Regions from separate parts of the Bifidobacterium sp. C0047B3 genome, predicted to be linked through region 1. Evidence: riboswitches for the same ligand, from Rfam matches in the RefSeq annotation. Region 1 holds a riboswitch; each other region holds the start of a gene.

Region 1 (6,366 bases):
CGAACGTTTTAAAGAAGCAGCCAATAGTGCTATTCGAGCAGGCGAACCATCGATTGCAATTGATTATTATTTAGTAGAAGCATGGCTACACAAGAGCGCACCTAAAGAGCTGCTAATAGAAGCCTATAACCTGCTAGATCCTTATGAATGTGGTGATGATTATGACGATATAGCAGACGATTTAGGAGTCCCACGTAAAGTCCATTCCCCAGATGAATAAATAAATTTTGGTCTATAACCCTAGAACCTATAACCCTAGAAAATATACTTAAAATGAAGATTGCGAAGCTGGGAATATTAAGCCAAGTTCTAAACACCGTTAAAAACTCAGTCAACGAACTGAAAAAGTAACGGTAATCAGCAAAAAACTGTTAAAAACTCAGTCAACAAACTGAGAAAGTAACACTCACAGCCCAAACATCGTTAAAAACTCAGCTAGCCAACTGAGAAAGTAACACTTGCGCTCGCAAATGCTCCAATACCATACGCATAACAAACCTCCAACCAACACTCACAAACGAACACACCGAAAGACACACCTACAAACACACCAAAAAACACACCAACAGAAACACCAAACGACACGCCAAAATAGGCGAGGGCTTGCATTTGTAAATATTTCGGGTATAGTAGTTACTCGTGCTTCGGCGCTGACGTTGTTCAGTAAAGTTGCATTGCGGACATAGCTTAGTTGGTAAAGCGCAACCTTGCCAAGGTTGAGACCGCGGGTTCGAGTCCCGTTGTCCGCTCTAGGTCCGATGAGTTATTCGACCTTACGGTGGGTTAGCCAAGCGGTTAGGCAGCGGCCTGCAAAGCCGTATAGATGAGTTCGACTCTCGTACCCACCTCGATTAAGCTTCAAGCTTAATTAACAACCTGGGCGGTTGGCGCAGTGGTAGCGCACTTCCCTGACACGGAAGGGGTCACAAGTTCGAACCTTGTATCGCCCACTCGAAAGGATTGCCTTTCACGCATAATTAAAAAATTTTGGGTGATTGGCGCAGCGGCTAGCGCACTTCCTTCACACGGAAGGGGTCATAGGTTCGATTCCTATATCACCCACAATATGTTCGCAGTGTAGAAGCACTGCGTTTTTTGTTATTTGGCTATTTTTTATTTCCTAACTTTCATATGAAAATTTTTTGCAGCCGAACATACATGCAACCACAAATGGAAGCAATATCTCATAGCAACCAATCAACCAGCAAAGCAAGCAACCAATCATTTCTTCACAGAAACACACATGCGAATGTTCATTTTGAGTTCATTTAATATCGTGCTATACTCATCCGAGTACAAGTGAAAATTGCAGGGGTACTGGAAACAGTTGAGAAACACCCTTTGAACCTGTTTTGTTAAGACATACGTAGGGAGCAATTACAGTAAGTGATTTCTTTCTATCACGATTTTCGTGATATCTTGCGTTGCCACAAAGTAGTAGCAATTACACGAGTATCAACTAAACAATTAAAAAAAAACTAAACAACAAAAACCAAAACAAAAACAAAAACCAAAAAAAATATCCGCCTGAATGTCACTTTTGGGAAAACTTGCACAAGTGAGGAGGAATACTGCACATGATTAATAGCAGCATAAGTGCTGAAACTATAGAATCAGCCATAAGCTGGCTTGCAGGATTCACAGAAAAACCAGGAGAACAAGGAGTTACTCGACCTCTTTACACAAAATCTTGGAAACAGGCTCTTTTTGCTCTTCGTCAACGATTTGAAAAACTCGGTATGACTGTGGAATTCGACCAAGTTGGAAACCTAATTGCAACTGTTGAAGGATGTGAAAAGCCAGAAAGCATAATAGCTTGTGGATCGCATATTGACACAGTTTCAAGAGGAGGTCGTTTCGACGGTCAACTTGGAATAGTTGCAGCCTATTTAGCAATTAAGAATTTACTTACTAGATATGGAAAGCCAAAGAAAAGTCTTCGCATTATCTGCTTAGCAGAAGAGGAAGGCTCACGTTTCCCATACGTATTCTGGGGTTCAAAGAATTTCTTTGGACTAGCCAAAAAAGAGGACGTAGAAAATATTTGCGACAGTGAAGGTGTTCCTTTCGAAACAGCAATGCGTGAAGCTGGGTTCAATTATCAAACAACTCAACCTAAGTTCGCAAATCTTGAAGCCTGGATTGAGCTACACATTGAGCAGGGACCAACGCTTTACAGCAATCACGAAGATTTAGGTATTATCACTAGCATTGCTGGCCAGCATCGTTGGGATATTCATCTTAAAGGCGTACAAAATCACGCTGGCACAACAATGATGTCCTACAGGCACGATGCAGTAGATTGCATGTCTCATATAATCGCCAAGAATCTTGACAAAGCTAAGCAAGCAGGCGACCCACTGGTACTTACTTTCGGTAGAATCAGCGTAGTTCCAAATCAAGTAAATATTGTTCCTGGAGAAGTTACTTTTTCAATGAACTGCCGTCATACAGATAAAGCTTTTCTTGATAAATTCTTGCAGGAACTCGACGAAGATATTCACGAAACTGCCAAGTCTTATGGCATTACAGCGCAGATTGATAAGTGGATGTCTGATGATCCTACACCACTTAGCGACGATATTATTAATCTTTTGAAAGATCAAGCTAATAAGCAAGGTTATGCGTACAGAGTCATGCATTCAGGCGCTGGTCAAGATACGCAAATTTTTGCTCCGTTTGTAAAATCCGGAATGATTTTCGTTCCTTCAAAAGATGGTATTAGTCACGCTCCAGAAGAGTACACAGATCCACAAGACGCTGTTCACGGAGTAAAGCTTTTACGAGATGCTCTGCATAGTTTGGCTTATGAGGACTAACTAAAATCAACTAAAAAATAACGAAAACCAAACGAAAACCAAAAAGAAATAGAAATTTAGGAAGGACACAAAAGGCATATACGATGCCAACTTCACTGCTTAATTAATCGCAGCGAAGAAAAGTGAATATCGAATGAGAGTACAACGCTTATTCACGAATAAGAGGCTGATACGAAGGGGCGCACCACCACGGGTACGATATCCTTTCGTATCTTTTTTTATTTTTGAGCAAAGTTGCGATTATTACTTTCAAAAAACACAAAACTCAAAACACAAAACTCAAAACACAAAAAAGAATCAAATTTACAAACAAGAAAAGTAAGGAGGTGCGCATGCAAATTAGTAAACTGCTAAAAGATGAGCCAGTAGATAGTAAAAACTTGGAATGTTACCGCGAGCGCGGCTACACTAACGAAGATTTACTGCCAAAGCCGCAAGAAAAACGCACAATGAGCGCTCTTAATTTTTGCACTTTGTGGATGCAGTCTGTACACAATATTCCTAATTATGCTGCAGTTGGCGCGTTCCTTTTGATGGGATACTCTCCAATTTACGTAATGATTGGTATCATGCTTGGCGCAATTCTTACAGCAATTGTCATGGTTGCTAACGGTGTTGTAGGATCCAAATACGGCATACCGTTTTCTATGCATTTGCGCGCAACATACGGAAAAGCAGGCGCTCAACTACCAGGATTCCTTAGGGGAGTAGTTGCTGCAATATGCTGGTATGGCATTCAAACATATATAGGTGCGAAAGCTTTAGAGATTCTAGTTGGCAAAATTTGCCCTGAGTTTCTTACGTTTGGAAGCAAAATACCATTTGTAGGCTCGCACATACCTATTATTATCTCCTTCGCAATATTTTGGTTGCTTAATTTGGCAATTGGCTTAGGTGGAGGAAAGACTCTTAATAAGCTAACTGTGGTATTAAGCCCGCTTATTTACGTTGTTTTTGGCTGCATGAGCGTATGGGCTATTAGCTGTGCTGGTGGTTTATCTGCAATCATGCAATATCATGCTACTGTTCAAGCTCCAACTAATTACGGTCTTGGGCTTTTCATGATGATGGTTGTAAATTCTGTGCTGGGCGTTTGGGCTGCTCCTGCAGTTTCTATTGCTGACTTTACACAAAACGCAAAGTCAACTATGGCTCAACTAAAAGGTCAAATTGCTAGCTTCTTGCTAAGCTACGCGCTTTTTGCTTTTACAAGCGTAGTTATTTTAGTAGGCGGATCGCTTTTTTACCATGAAACCATTACAGATGTTCTTGTTATCATAAACAAGTGGGATAGTATTCCTGCAATTGCAATAGCTACTGGGTTGCTTCTACTTACTACAGTTTGTACAAATGCCACTGGCAATATTGTTCCTGCAGCATACCAGCTAACTGCTTTAGCTCCGCGATTTGTAAATTATAAGCGTGGCGTAGTTATTGCAGCTCTTGTAAGCACTGTGTTAATGCCGTGGAAGTTTATGGCTAATATTACAGGCTTTTTGAATCTTATTGGTATGCTTTTAGGCCCTATTGCAGGTGTTCTACTTGCTGACTATTACGTAGTAAAGCGCACGCATATTGATCTTGATCAAATTTATTACGATACAAATAGCTCGTCAAAATCTGCTTATTCTGGAACTAACTGGATATCTTATACTTCTACGATACTTGGGCTTTTATTTGCTCTTTCCGGGCAGATAATTCCTCTACTTTCACCGCTTACTCAAATCTCATGGATTGTGGGATGCGCTGTAGGTTTCGTGTGTCAAATATTACTATCAAAAGTTTTTCAGCCAACAATGGCTAAAGAAAGGAAATAATATGAACTACGATGTAGTAATCACAAATGGTTTGGTTGTATTCGATAATGAAGCAACTAAAGCCGATATAGCAATTAAAGACGGCAAGTTTGCCGCTTTTGGAAGCAACTTTGCAGCAGAAAAAACTATTGACGCAACTGATTTAATAGTTGTTCCTGGAAAAGTTGATTCTCATGTTCATATTAACGCTCCAGGCGGCGGCGTTCGCGACGATTGGGAAGGTTTTGTAACCGCAACTTCTGCCGGCGCAAAAGGCGGTATTACTACAATGCTGCAGATGCCTTGCAATCAAATTCCTGCTACTACTGATGGAAAATCATTTGAAGCAGTTTTAAAAGAGGCTGAAGGAAAACTAAAAGTTGACGTTGGTCAAACTGGTGGTTTGGAGCCACAAAATCTAAACGGTGGAATATGCGAGCAAGATAAGCAAGGTGTTGTTAATTACAAGGCATTCCTTGGAACTACAGGCGACAAGGATTTGCAGGTTGATTTATACAATTGCGACGATTACTCCTTGTACACAGGTATGCAGCAGATTGCTAAAACAGGCAAAATTTTGATTATGCATTGCGAAAACGCTCCTATTACAGATCAGCTTGGAAAGAAAGCTCATCAAATGGGAGCTAGAAAACTTTCTGAGTTCGTAGCAACCAGACCTGTTTTCACTGAAGTTGAAGCTATTGAGCGCGCTTGCCTTTTTGCTAAAGAAACTGGATGCAGAATTCATATTGTTCATGTTTCTTCACCAGAAGGTGCTCAAGCTGTTGCTGACGCTCGTAAAAATGGCGTAGACGTAAGCTGCGAAACTTGCAACCATTACCTGTATTTCGACACTTCTGAGCTTGACGAGATTGGAAATATCGCTAAGTGCACTCCGCCAATTCGTGACAAGGAAAACCAGAATGGCTTGTGGGAAAAGGTTTTTGACGGTTCTATTAACTTCATTGTTTCCGACCATTCGCCAGCTCCTTTGAGTTTGAAGCAAACTGATGATGCTTTCACAGCTTGGGGTGGTATTGGTAGCGTTCAAAACGATGTTGATGTGTTCTTTGATGAAGCTGTGCAAAAGCGCGGAATGTCATTAACTCAATTTGTGGCATTGAATTCTAGCAATTCTGCAAAACGCTTCGATTTGAAAGGAAAAGGCAGCATACGTTTGGGTTATGACGCAGATCTTGCATTCATTAAACCAAATGCTCCTTATGTTCTTAAAGCTGAGGATCTTGAGTATCGCAACAAGTTCAGCCCGTACGTTGGTCGCACTATTGGCTGCCAGGTGGTAAGAACTTTGCTTCGCGGCGAAGAAATTTACAGCAAAGAAAACGGCGTTTGCGAAGACTTTAAGGGCAAGTTTATTCTTCATCCAGCTAAGGCTTAGGTAGAATATTAAACGTAATATTCAAAAACTTAAAGCATATTCTACAGAAAGGAGGTAAGTGTGCTGAAACTTAATCACGATACTGTGGATTATGTTGAGAACGAGAATTTACTTGAACTACTTAAGCGCGAAGGCTACGACAGTACTTTTGTTGCAATAGAAGTTGATGGTGAATTAGTAAAACGCAAAGATTTTGAAACTTTCATAGTTAAAGATAACGCAAAAATTGAAGTATTTAGCATTATGGGAGGAGGATGAATGGAAAGTGAAGATATTCGCGCAAAAGTTCTTAAGCGTCAGCTAAAGGAAGATAATGATTTGTTTGCTCAACAATCAGTTTCAATACTTGGCT
Region 2 (6,366 bases), 130 kb from region 1:
AAATCTTTAATCCATCCCCTCGTCTTCTAATTCACTACAGTAGGCGAGGGAATTTTATATCTAAAACCAATCAAGTGTTTCGACTCAAGCGTTTAAAGTAGTCGCGAATATATGGAAAGATTACAAATATGACTACAGTTATTATGCATACTTCTGAAGGCGATATAAAAATCAATTTGTTTGATAGCAAAGCGCCTGAAACCGTCAAAAATTTCGTTGGCTTAGCTACCGGTGAGCGCGAGTGGCTTGACCCATTCAGTGGAAAACCTTCGAATGAGCCATTCTACGATGGTTTAACTTTCCACCGTATTATTAAGGACTTCATGATTCAGGGTGGTTGCCCACTCGGCAATGGAACTGGCGGTCCTGGATACGAGTTTGACGATGAAATTGACGCATCCTTGAAGTTCGATAAGCCTTATTTGCTCGCTATGGCAAATGCTGGAAAGCGTCGCGGTCGTGACGGTCGTTTGCATGGCACTAACGGTTCGCAGTTCTTCATTACAACTGTGCCAACTCCATGGCTTGACGGTCACCATACAATTTTCGGCGAAGTTGCTGACGATGAATCGAAGGCTGTTGTCGATAAGCTCGAGGCTGTCGCAACGGATCGATCTGATGCTCCTCTTGAGCCTGTAGGTATTATTTCTATTGAAGTTTTGTGATTAAACGTTATTTGATTTAATACTCTTTAATATTCTTTAATACTACAGTTCTTAATTACTAATCCGACATTTTCTATACGCTTATGTACAGAAAAGGTCGGATTTTTGCTGTAAAGCGGCAGAAACTTTACGCTCGTGTAAAATAAAGGTCGGTTACGCGCGAAAATGCGGCAGAAACTTTACAAGCACGCAACGAAAAGGTCGGATTAATAGAATTTAAATTCGAATATAAAGAAAGCGAGTCTTATAGCAAGCACAATTGCTCACTATAAAACTCGCTTTGGTTTATATCAACCTTCTTCTATTATTATCCGTTGTAAGTATTGCTATTGAAGCACTTGCAATTCAGTTTTTGCTTCCGCACTTCGTACTTCCGTACTTCCGTACTTCCGTACTTCCGTACTTTATGCTTTCACGCTTTGATACAGCGATGAGCCGGATTCTTGGAACTTTTTGCTCATCTCTTTCATACCGTCGGCAATTGCCTGACTGCGTGCTTCTTCAACGAGCTGCTCCTGCTGAGCTGCTCCGCCAAAACGCTTACGAATATTTTGCGAAATAGCCATCGAGCAGAACTTTGGTCCGCACATCGAGCAGAAGTGCGCCATTTTTGCCGGTTCTGCAGGAAGCGTTTCGTCGTGGAAGGCGATTGCGGTATCCGGATCGTAGCTTAAGTTGAACTGATCCAACCAGCGGAACTCAAAGCGAGCCTTACTGATTGCGTTGTCGCGATCCATAGCATGTGGATGGTGCTTAGCAAGATCAGCTGCGTGGCAAGCGATCTTATACGCAATCACGCCTTGCTTCACGTCGTCCTTGTTAGGCAATCCCAAATGTTCCTTAGGAGTCACATAGCAAAGCATTGCAGTGCCGTATCGTGCAATCTCCACGCCACCAATTGCGGAAGTAATGTGGTCGTAGCCAGGTGCGGTATCCGTAGTCAAAGGACCAAGCGTATAGAATGGAGCATTCTGGCAAATTGCCTTCTCCATCTCAATATTCATACGCACAGTGTCGAATGGCACGTGACCAGGACCTTCAATCATAACTTGCACGTCATGCTTCCAAGCGATCTTCGTAAGCTCGCCAAGCGTCATAAGCTCGGAAAGTTGAGCCGCATCGTTAGCATCAGCCAAGCTACCTGGACGCAAACCATCGCCCAAAGAGAATGCAACATCGTACTTTGCGAAAATCTCGCATAATTCTTCAAAGTGCGTATATAAGAAGCTCTCTTGATGATGCTGCAAGCACCATTCAGCCATAATTGAGCCACCACGAGAAACAATACCGGTTACGCGGTTTGCAGTAAGCGGCACGTAGCGAAGAAGCACGCCAGCGTGAATAGTCATGTAGTCAACGCCCTGCTCGCACTGCTCAATAACAGTATCGCGGAAAAGCTCCCAGCTGAGCTTAGAAGCATCATCCTCAACCTTTTCCAAAGCCTGATACATTGGCACTGTTCCAATTGGCACAGGGGAGTTGCGCAAAATCCATTCGCGCGTCGTGTGAATATCGTTACCGGTGGAAAGATCCATAACGGTATCCGCACCCCACTTCGTGGCCCACGTAAGCTTTTCCACTTCTTCGTCGATAGATGACGTAACAGCAGAATTACCCATGTTTGCGTTGAGCTTAGTCAAGAAGCGCGAACCAATAATCATAGGCTCAGCTTCAGGATGGTTAATATTGCAAGGAATTACAGCACGTCCTGCTGCAACTTCTTCACGAACCAGCTCCACATCGCAATTTTCGCGTGTTGCAACATATTGCATTTCCGGAGTAGTGATTCCGTGGCGAGCGTACCACATTTGCGTAATTGGATGGTCCGCGCCCTTCATTGGCTTATGCGTGCGACCACGCCATTCTTTAGAAGCTTTGCCTCGCTTAATTGCGCGCTTGCCGTCATCTTGAAGATTGCGCCTGCGACCCTCATATTCCACAACGTCACCGCGGTCACGAATCCAGTCAAGGCGAAGCGGAGCCAAGCCTTCCTTCGGGTCGCACTTTGGGCCTTCCGTATTGTAATCCTTAAAAGGCGGGTTAGGGCCTACGCCAGGAGTATCCGAAAGCTTAATTTCCGTATAAGGAACTTCCAAATCGTAAGAACCATATTCATACTCAAAATGAACTGGAGTTGTTTTGCGAATATGAGCTTTATCGCGCTGAGTGCAACCGCGAGCTGCAATGTCAACGCGCTGTTGCTTAGCTAATTTTGCAGCATCCTTTGCTTCTTTAGCGTTAATAAAAGTTGGTTTCTTTTCTTGAGTTTCTGAAGATTTTGATTCAGAATTTTCTGCAACTATTACTCGCTTAGCGTAGCCGTGCTTTTCTTCGCCTCGCACAGCTTTCCAATGTTCAACAAACTCATGCATAGTTGATTCTGGTGTTTCTGAAGAATACAGTGCTTCAGAAACGAACCATCCTGCAGCCTTAGTGTGAGCGATTGTATCGATATCGTCGAGAGCAGTTCTTCCGCCAACTAGAACTGGGAAATCACTTGCGGAACAAATCGTATTAATTTTCGCTTCGTCCAGCGTTGTGTGGTTTGCTTCCAATTCGTAAGCGGCAGTAGTGCTTTCGCATCCTTCTTCAGGATTGTGCATTGCTGTTACGCAAATGTAATCGATGCATCCATCTGGAAGTTCGTTTATTACTTTAACTAAGCTCTCGGTTTCAACAGATAAGCCGATTACAGCATCTTCGCCAAGAAGTGCGCGAGCCTCTCTAGGCTCCATGTCACTTTGTGCTAAGTGCACTCCGTCAACTTTGATGCTTTGATTGCGAGCTTGCCAAACGACATCAACGCGCTCGTCGATAACAAAAGTTACAGAATCGCATTTGTTATTGTCTTCGATGATTTGTGCAATATCGCGTGCAATAGTGGTGATTTCTTTAGCGTTTTCATTGTTGCAATGAAGACGAATAAAAGTCGCTCCAGCGCGCAAAGCATCATCGACAATATCTGTAAGTGGACGATTATTACAAGCTTGTGGGTCTGCAATAAAGCAGGCGCTTAGATTAAATTGATTACGCATTGATGCGTACGGATAATTCGATGTCATACTAAAATCGTTGCTCCCTACGTTGTATTAACTAACAGGTTCGAAGGGTTAGATAAATTAATACCATCTCAGCCTTCTTTCGAAAGCACCCCTGCAAAATGTCGAATTACCAGCAAGTTTACACGATTATGTGCATTTAATTGGTGGTGGGTATGTTGCGAATTTCTTTAGCGTTCGTGATGATTGATTGCGCGTGAAATAAAATCTCCCAAGCTTTGCACAATCTGTACGAGGATAATGCAAAGAATAACAGCCACTGTCATCACATCGTATTGATAACGCTGGTATCCGTATCGTATTGCAATATCTCCGAGTCCGCCTGCTCCAACTGTTCCAGCCATTGCTGAGAATCCAAAAAGCGTAATAAACGTAAGTGCAGCTCCGCGAATTAGTGAAGGTAAAGCTTCCCACAGCAATACTTTGCAAACAATTTGCAATTTGCTTGCTCCAAAGCTTTGTGCTGCTTCGATTAAGCTTCCGTCAACTTCGGCTAAAGATTGTTCAACTACTCTAGCAACGAATGGTGCAGCAGTAATTACCAGAGGCACAATAGCTCCAGGAACTCCCAAAGAAGTGCCAACTATGAGACGAGTAAAAGGAATTATTGCAACTAATAAAATAATAAACGGCACAGAACGCACGATGTTAACAATCCATCCTAGAACTGCGTTAATTGGCGCGTTAGGGCAAATGCCTTTTTTGTTTGATGTAATGAGAAGTACGCCAACTGGAAGTCCAATAAGGTATGCAAAAAGTGTTGCAACTGACGTCATTACGAGTGTGTCTTGCACGCCTTCAATAAGTAAGTCGCCGTATTCGTTAAAAAATTGTGTAGCAGCTTCTAACATTGTTATTTCACCTCATTGGTAAGCGCGTTTGTTTGTTCGTCTGTTTGTGCGTTTGTTGGCTTATTGTTAAGCTCGCTTGCAATCGTGCTTGCAATTTTAGCTCGATGATTTTCCTGTTTTTCATCTGCAATAAGAGTTCGCAAAATATCGCTTTGTGGATTTGCAAAAAGCGTATCAGTGTCACCTAATTCCACAATGCGTCCGCCATCAATCATTGCAACTCGGTCGCAAATATTTCGTGCTACAGCCAGCGAATGCGTAATAATAACAAGCGTTACGTTGAGTTCGCGGTTAATTCGGCTCAATAAATCAAGGATTTGCGCAGTAGTTGTGGAGTCAAGTGCGCTTGTTGCTTCGTCGCAAAGCATAATCGACGGATTATTCGCCAATGCTCGCGCAATTGCTACGCGCTGCTGTTGTCCGCCTGAAAGCTGGCTAGGGTAGCGGTTTGCAAAATCTTTTAAACCAACTAAGTCAAGCAAGTAGTTTGCGCGTTCTTCTCGTTCCTTTTTTGCAGTGTGATTTAGCTCTAATGGGAAAGTTACGTTTCGCAATACTGTACGCTGCTGGAAAAGGCTAAAATTCTGGAAAATCATGCCAATATTAGTGCGTACTTTTGCAAGTTCTTTATCTTTTACTTCGCTAATATCATTTCCGTCAATAATAATTTTGCCAGAAGTTGGTCGCTCAAGCAGATTCATGCAACGAACTAGCGAAGACTTTCCTGCACCAGAAGAACCAAGAATTCCGAATACTTCTCCCGATTCAATAGTCAGATTAATGTCGTGTAATGCTTCGTTCGCTTTGCTACCTTTGCCGTAGCTTTTGTGAAGATGTTCGATCTGAATCATGCTTTTCCTTAACAGATTATTGCTTTCTGTGTGAAATATACTTCGTTACTAACTAGAGTTACTAACTAGCGTTATTAACTAGATTATTAACTAGCACGCACATTACGTATATTACACGCTTATAAAATAATGCCGCAAAGCATACACGAAGCATACACATGCGGCATTAGGTGGCTACATTGTGAGTATTATTTAGAAAACAGGGAGCACAGCGCCTTTGTAAGTTTTAGTAATATAGTCGCGCACTTCGCTTGTTTTCAAAGCTTTGAGTAAGGCTTTGATTTTTGCAAACTTTTCAGAGCCTTTCTTTACTACAATAATATTTTCATAAGTTTTAGCCGCAATGCCTCCAACTTTTTCTGAAGTAAGTGGGTCTTTAGTTGGGTTAAAACCAGCTTGAATAGCGTAATTGCCGTTCATGGCAGCAAGATCCACGTCCTTGATGGCAGTAGGAACTGTTGCTGCTTCAAGCTCTTTAAACTTCAAATTCTTAGGATTCTCAGTAATATCTTTTGTAGTAGCGTTAATATCTTTTGGATTCTTCAACTTAATCAATCCGGCATCTTGCAAAAGAAGCAATGCGCGAGCCTCATTAGTAGGATCATTTGGAACTGCAACAGTTGCTCCATTTGCTAATGCTTTAATCGTCTTAGTTTTTCCTGGATACAATCCAAATGGTTCAAAATGAATTCCACCTACTGAAACAAGGTGAGTTCCCTTTTCCTTATTAAAGTTGTCAAGATAAGGCAAATGCTGATAGTAGTTTGCGTCAACTTCGCCTTCTTCAGTAGCTGTATTTGGCTGCACGTAGTCAGTAAATTCCTTTACTACTAGCTTGTAGCCTTCTTTTTGCAAGATTGGCTTTACAACCTTATTTAAGATTTCAGAATGCGGAGTAGGCGAAGCAGCAACAGTAATGGTCTTGTCATCCTTTGCGCCT
Region 3 (6,366 bases), 140 kb from region 1:
ATATTTTAGATAATTTAATTAACGAAACGGAGAGCCGCCTTCGTGCATAAAGCGTGTCTTTATTTTACATGAATTGCTCTTAAAAGAGAATCTTTCGTTTCGTAAAAAGATGAAATAGAAAGCTAGGTGATGAAAATGTATAAGAACAGTAAGCAGACCTCATTCAACAATTAGAAAGCGTGTATGTGAGATTTAAACGCTGTTTATCAAAGGCGTAAATATGCTTGTTAAAGATAAACGAGAAATCATCGCAACGCATAAAGAGATGGTAAAAACTGTTTTTGATACTTCAAGTCTTGAAAATGAACAACTGAAACTTGAAGAAGAACTCAACATCGTAGCTGACAAGGTTAACAACTGCATCAATGAAAATGCACGGAAATTGCAGGACCAGGATGAGTATGAGAAAAAATATACGAGTTTACTTTCCTTGATGGGAGCGTAATGAAAATAGACGGGTAAACAACGAATATACAATATATAAAGGCTAGTCAATATTGCAGTGCCTTTATCAATTATTTTTTCGCGTTCTTACTGTAACGCTTCTCTAAGCTCATCTTCTATTTCAACGTGATTATTTGGACGCTTTTGTGCATCAAGTTGGCTTCGATCAATATTCCAGTTTTTCTCAATGATTCCGTCTTTAATCATAAGAATTCTGTCAGAAAGTCTTACTGCTTCGGAAATATCGTGCGTGACCATTATTGTGGTCCAGCCATGTTTCTGTCTTAGATTATCAAGCAAATCTTGCATGTCTAAACGAGTTAAAGCATCTAATGCTCCGAAAGGCTCGTCTAAAAGTAGTAATTCAGGATTATGAACTAAAGCTCTAGCTAATGAGACTCGTTGGGCTTGACCACCTGAAAGTTCTGATGGCCATTTCGAACCGCAATTATTAAGTTGCATATCATTAAGAGCTTTTTCTGCAATAGATTTTAGTTCTGATTTGTTTCCTTGTATGCCGAAAACTACGTTCTTACTTACTGTTAGCCATGGTATTAATCTTGCATCTTGGAAACCTATTGCTTGATGTTGTGTGACGTTTATTGTTCCAGAATCAGGTTTGATTAATCCTGAAATAACTTTAAGAAGAGTAGTTTTTCCGCATCCTGAGCGTCCTATTAAAGATACGAATTCGCCTTTTTTAATATTTAGATTTATATCTCGTAATATTTTAGCGTTATTTTTAAAAGTCACGCCAATATGTTCTAGAGTAACGCAGTAAGAGTTATCTTTAGTCTCATAGTTTTCTTCTATTTGAGTGTTCATATTTACTCCTACTGCGTTGCTCTAAATCATGTTTATATAATCTTGTTATATAACTTTGTTTTAATTTTGATTAATCAGTTATATATTATTTTATTTTGATATTTAATTTTTGTTTTTTATGAATATGTGTTTTATAGATAAATGGATTAATTTACTTTGTGCAATCCATTACAGAATCTTTCAAATTCTTTGGAGCTTGCTTGATTAAACCATATTTCACGTATTCTTTAGCTTGAGTTTCCATCATTTTCAAACCTTTTTCATCGATTGGACGAATAGTTGGATTGTCAAACTTTTCAATTTGCTTAATAATAGTTTCGCTTGCTCCGAGCTGCTTGTAAGCGTTTCCAATAACATTGTTTTCTTTATGAGACTTTTTTGCTTCGCGAACAAGAGCCTTGTACATCTTCTTAACAAGATCTGGATGCTTTTTGGCAAAGCTCTTAGAAACAATGTGAATAGTAACGTTCATATTTCCGTACTTTTTAGCATTTACAAGCAATTTTGCACCTGGAGTTGTCATTGCTGCAGCAAGATTCTGATCGAATGAGGAAATTGCATCAATCTGTCCGGAAGTAAATGCTGCTTGGAAGTTCTTAGGGCTCATCTCAACTTTGTTAACTTTAGAAACGTCTAAACCGCTTTTATCAAATGCGCGGTGAAGCATGTAATCGCCAGTGTCACCGTTGTGAATAATAGCAACTTTCTTACCATATAAGTCTTTTAGTGTTTTCACGCCGCTTTTTGCGGATGCAACGATTCCTTGAGAATCACCATTGTAATATTCGAGCGCAAAAGCTACCCATGGCTGTCCTTCAGCAATCAAATCAATGAAGCGTCCAGTTCCAGTAGTTGTAGCATCTGCATTTCCGCTCATAACGGCAGTAAGACCATCAACTGGAGTGTAAGGACCAGTGTAAACTACTTTAGATTTGCCAAATTCATCTTGAAGGAATTTCTCATTTTTCAAAGTAGTTAAATAATTTGCTGTAGAAAGATAAGCAACTCTCATAGTTCCAGCGTCTTCTTTTGAAGAAGCGGTTGATGATTTTTGTGAGCTTCCGCAAGCTGCAAGAGATACAGTTGCACAAGCAGCGCAGATTAATGCAATAATGCTCTTTTTAGAAAATCGCATTTTTAAATTAGCCATGATATATAGCTCCTTTTGTTTGGTTGTTATTATTTGTTGTTTGTTTGGTTGTTATTATTTGGTTGTTGATTCTAAATATTGACTAATTCTTAAAAAGCAATTTAATGCATTTTAAAAAGTAGTTAACTTTAGAAAAATGTTGATATTACTAGATTATTTGCGTGATTTTCTATCTAATCTGCGTTCAGGTATAAGGAGATACTCTAATATATTTGCAGTAAGCTCAGATCCAAGACCTGCAATTGCGTACATAATAACGCATGCCATCATTTGATCTGGCCTAAAGAATTCTTGCGCTCTTGAAAGAATGTATCCAATTCCAATAGAAGAATTAACTGTTTCGCAAGTCACTAATGCAACCCATGCTACAGATATTGCAAATCGCAAACCTGTCATAAAACTTGGAAGTGTGCCGCGAAGCAAAATAGATATAAAAATAGTAGATTTTTTAACGTGATAAACCTGCGCTAATTCAAGAAGTTTTGGATCAATATTACGAACTCCGTCGCGAATATTAACGTACATAGGTCCAAAAACGCCAACAGCTATAAGCGCTATTTTCATCGTTTCATCTATTCCGAGGAAAATTATTAATATTGGAGCTAAAGCCGGGAATGGAATTGACCTCAACATGTGGCTTGGTTTATCAACTACAATATTGCCAAGCTTACTGCCTCCTGCAAGTATGCCTGCAGGAACAGCAAAAATAATTCCTAGCAAAAGTCCTAAAAGAACTCGTAAAATACTTATTCCTAAGGATTTTAATAATATGCCTTCGCTGTTTAAATCAATAAAAGCTTGTATTACTTCATATGGGGATGGCAAAGAACGGTCTTCGACTGGAGAAAGAGTTGTGAAAAACCACAAAACCAAAATGAGTATAGTTGAAATCCACACTTTACACGAAGATACCGCTTTAAACGCAATCTTCAATATGTTCTTCGCTTTATTAGGCGAACTGTAAGTCATGCGACAATCCCTTCGATAGTTTTAGCTATATCAGGTTCAACGAGTGTATTCTCAGCGCAACACTGTATGTATTGTTGTTTGGCACGATGTAGTTGCGCACCCCGTGTCTGAGGTCATTATCACTTAAGGGTATGGACAACTGTATTTTAAATCGATATTTATAAACGATATTGCTTAAAAATATACAATTGGCTCATATGACTCGAGTTAAATCAAAATATTGTGAACGTTCACGGCATAAATACGCTGATACTCAATATAACGTCCATAAAACGCACTAGTCTTGGAAGAGTCATCACAACCCATAGGTATAAAGGAGTAGTTGTGGCAGCTATTGAAAGCGTATATGCACGCGAAATTTTGGATTCTCGTGGAAATCCTACTGTTCAGGTTTATTTGGAGACCGAAGATGGCGCTCAGGGTATTGGTTTAGTGCCTTCTGGTGCTTCTACTGGTGAAGCTGAAGCTTGGGAACGTCGCGATGGTGACAAGTCCCGTTATCAAGGCAAGGGCACGTTGGAAGCTGTTAAGGCTGTCAACGAGGTAATCGCACCTAAGGTTATTGGCATGGATGCCACCGATCAGCGCGCTCTTGATGAGACGATGATTGAGCTTGATGGCACGCCAAACAAGGGCAAGCTTGGTGCTAACGCAATTCTCGGCGTTTCCCTTGCTGCTCTCTACGCTGCTGCTGAATCCGCTCAGCTTCCGTTGTACCGCTACATTGGCGGCACCAATGGTCACATTCTTCCAGTTCCAAACATGAACATCATGAATGGTGGTGCTCACGCTGATTTCGCAACCGATATTCAGGAGTACATGATTTCTCCTTACGGTTTCGCAACCTACAGCGATGCTTTGCGCGCTGGTGTTGAGGTTTATCACACCTTGAAGAATGTTTTGAAGAAGGAAGGTTTGGCAACTGGTCTTGGTGACGAAGGTGGCTTCGCTCCAAAGATGAAGTCCAATGAGGATTCCTTGAAGTACATCATGGATGCAATCGCAGCCGCTGGCTACGAGCCAGGCAAGCAGATTGGTATTTCTCTTGACGTTGCTTCTTCCGAGTTCTACAACAAGGAAACTGGTAAGTATCGTTTCGATGGCGAAGAGCGCGAATCTGCTTACATGCTCGATTACTACGAGAAGCTCATCAACGAGTATCCAATCGTTTCCATCGAAGATCCATTCCAGGAAGAAGGATGGGATGATTGGGCAGAAATCACCAAGCGTCTTGGTGATCGTTTGCAGTTCGTTGGCGATGACTTGCTCGTCACCAATCCAAAGCGTTTGGCTAAGGGTATTGAGCTCGGTGCAGCTAACTCCTTGCTCGTGAAGTTGAACCAGATTGGTTCCGTCACCGAAACCCTCGACGCTATTGAGCTTGCAACTAAGAACGGCTTCACTTCTATGGTTTCCCATCGTTCTGGTGAAACCCCAGATACCACCATTTCTGATCTTGCCGTTGCTAAGAACACCGGCCAAATCAAGACTGGTGCTCCTGCTCGTGGCGAGCGTATTGCTAAGTACAACCGCTTGCTTGAGATTGAGGAAGAGCTTGGTTCTACCGCTCAGTATGCTGGTTACAGCGCATTCAAGGCTTGCAAGAAGTACATGAAGTAACTTTTAGTTTTAAAGTAACTTAGTGGCTTCTTAAGTCTTTGAGTTTTAACGGTCAGTCGTGTTTACGGCTGACCGTTTTTTATTAAATATTTTTGAAAAAATCGAAACGCGCAAAAAATTTTCTTAAATTTACTTTCATTCTCACCATAATAGTGATATTTTTGTGAGAAAATCGAAACAGAAGGAGATGTTTCATTATGCGAAAAGTAGCAGTTATTGGTATGGGAAATGTTGGCGCAGCTGTTGCTCACCAGCTTGTTGTTGGTGGTTACGCCGACGAGTTATACCTGTATGACAAGAATGAAGCTAAGGTTAAGGCTGATGCATTGGATTTTGAGGATTCAATGGACAATTTGCCTTTTAATGTAAACATTACTGTCAATGATTACGATGCTTTGAAAGATGTTGAAGTTATCGTAAGCGCTATGGGCAATATTAAGCTTTTAGACGTCCCAAATCCTGATCGTTTCGCAGAACTTAAACATAATCGTGTTCAAGTTGAAGAAGTTGGTGCAAAGATTAAAGCTTCTGGCTTCCATGGTGTTTTAGTTGATATTACTAATCCTTGCGACGCTATTTGCCAGCTTTATAAAGAAACAACTGGTCTTCCTTATGAAAAAGTTATTGGCACTGGAACTTTGCTTGATTCTGCACGTCTTCATCGCGCTGTTGGCAAATTCTTCGGAGTTCATCCAAAAGCTGTGAAGGGCTATAGCTTGGGTGAACATGGCGATTCACAGTTCGTTGCATGGTCCACAGTTAAGGTTCTTGAACAGCCGATTGTTGAGCTTGCAAAAGAAAAGAATATTGATTTAGATGCTGTTGATGAAGAAACCCGTCAAGGCGGCTTCACTGTGTTCTACGGAAAGAAGTATACAAATTACGGTATTGCTGCTGCTGCAGTTCGCCTGGTTCATGCTGTTCTTTCGGATTCAAAGGAGCAAATGCCTGTTTCGAACTATCGCGAGGAATATCATTCTTATCTTTCTTACCCAGCAATCGTTGGTCGCGAAGGTATTGTGAAGCAGTGCCAACTTGACTTGACTGAAGAAGAGTTGCAAAAGTTGCAGCATTCTGCAGATACAATTTTGAGCAAGGCTCAAGCAAAATAGATAAGTCAAAATAAAATAACTAGAAAATACTACTTTTGAATCTAAAATATTTTTACAGATTTTAGATAAAAGCGTATTGAAAAATGTCGTTGTAGGTTTAATTGCTCTTCAATAGTGTTGAATTTACAGCGACATTTTTGTTATAAAAATTTTTGATATTAGATTATTTATTATTTGAATTCTTAAAGTTGGCTAGTCCTAATTGTTTATGATATATACTTTTAGCTATAAATGACATTATTTTTT

Evidence for each region. Region 1 has a riboswitch for thiamine pyrophosphate ahead of AC1EKT_RS01765 (hydantoinase/carbamoylase family amidase). Riboswitches for the same ligand answer to the same signal wherever they lie in the genome.
Region 2: it holds a riboswitch for thiamine pyrophosphate, as region 1 does, so the genes downstream of both, thiC (phosphomethylpyrimidine synthase ThiC) here and AC1EKT_RS01765 (hydantoinase/carbamoylase family amidase) in region 1, are expected to answer to the same signal.
Region 3: it holds a riboswitch for thiamine pyrophosphate, as region 1 does, so the genes downstream of both, AC1EKT_RS02380 (ABC transporter permease) here and AC1EKT_RS01765 (hydantoinase/carbamoylase family amidase) in region 1, are expected to answer to the same signal.

The regions. Positions count from the first base shown of each region.
Region 1 covers NZ_JBWPWH010000001.1:475,629-481,994, reverse strand. Annotated here, with positions in the region: gene AC1EKT_RS01790 (hypothetical protein) at 1-220, shown strand, start outside; tRNA gene AC1EKT_RS01785 (tRNA-Gly) at 677-749, shown strand; tRNA gene AC1EKT_RS01780 (tRNA-Cys) at 778-848, shown strand; tRNA gene AC1EKT_RS01775 (tRNA-Val) at 879-950, shown strand; tRNA gene AC1EKT_RS01770 (tRNA-Val) at 990-1,062, shown strand; TPP riboswitch at 1,301-1,390, shown strand; gene AC1EKT_RS01765 (hydantoinase/carbamoylase family amidase) at 1,578-2,819, shown strand; gene allW (allantoin permease) at 3,152-4,636, shown strand; gene allB (allantoinase AllB) at 4,638-6,014, shown strand; gene thiS (sulfur carrier protein ThiS) at 6,075-6,272, shown strand; gene thiF (sulfur carrier protein ThiS adenylyltransferase ThiF) at 6,273-6,366, shown strand, end outside.
Region 2 covers NZ_JBWPWH010000001.1:344,378-350,743, forward strand. Annotated here, with positions in the region: gene AC1EKT_RS01195 (peptidylprolyl isomerase) at 129-665, shown strand; gene thiC (phosphomethylpyrimidine synthase ThiC) at 1,070-3,727, opposite strand; TPP riboswitch at 3,725-3,830, opposite strand; gene AC1EKT_RS01205 (methionine ABC transporter permease) at 3,895-4,575, opposite strand; gene AC1EKT_RS01210 (methionine ABC transporter ATP-binding protein) at 4,578-5,426, opposite strand; gene AC1EKT_RS01215 (MetQ/NlpA family ABC transporter substrate-binding protein) at 5,619-6,366, opposite strand, start outside.
Region 3 covers NZ_JBWPWH010000001.1:618,936-625,301, reverse strand. Annotated here, with positions in the region: gene AC1EKT_RS02395 (hypothetical protein) at 221-445, shown strand; gene AC1EKT_RS02390 (ABC transporter ATP-binding protein) at 532-1,269, opposite strand; gene AC1EKT_RS02385 (ABC transporter substrate-binding protein) at 1,421-2,419, opposite strand; gene AC1EKT_RS02380 (ABC transporter permease) at 2,573-3,388, opposite strand; TPP riboswitch at 3,378-3,502, opposite strand; gene eno (phosphopyruvate hydratase) at 3,713-5,008, shown strand; gene AC1EKT_RS02370 (L-lactate dehydrogenase) at 5,206-6,120, shown strand.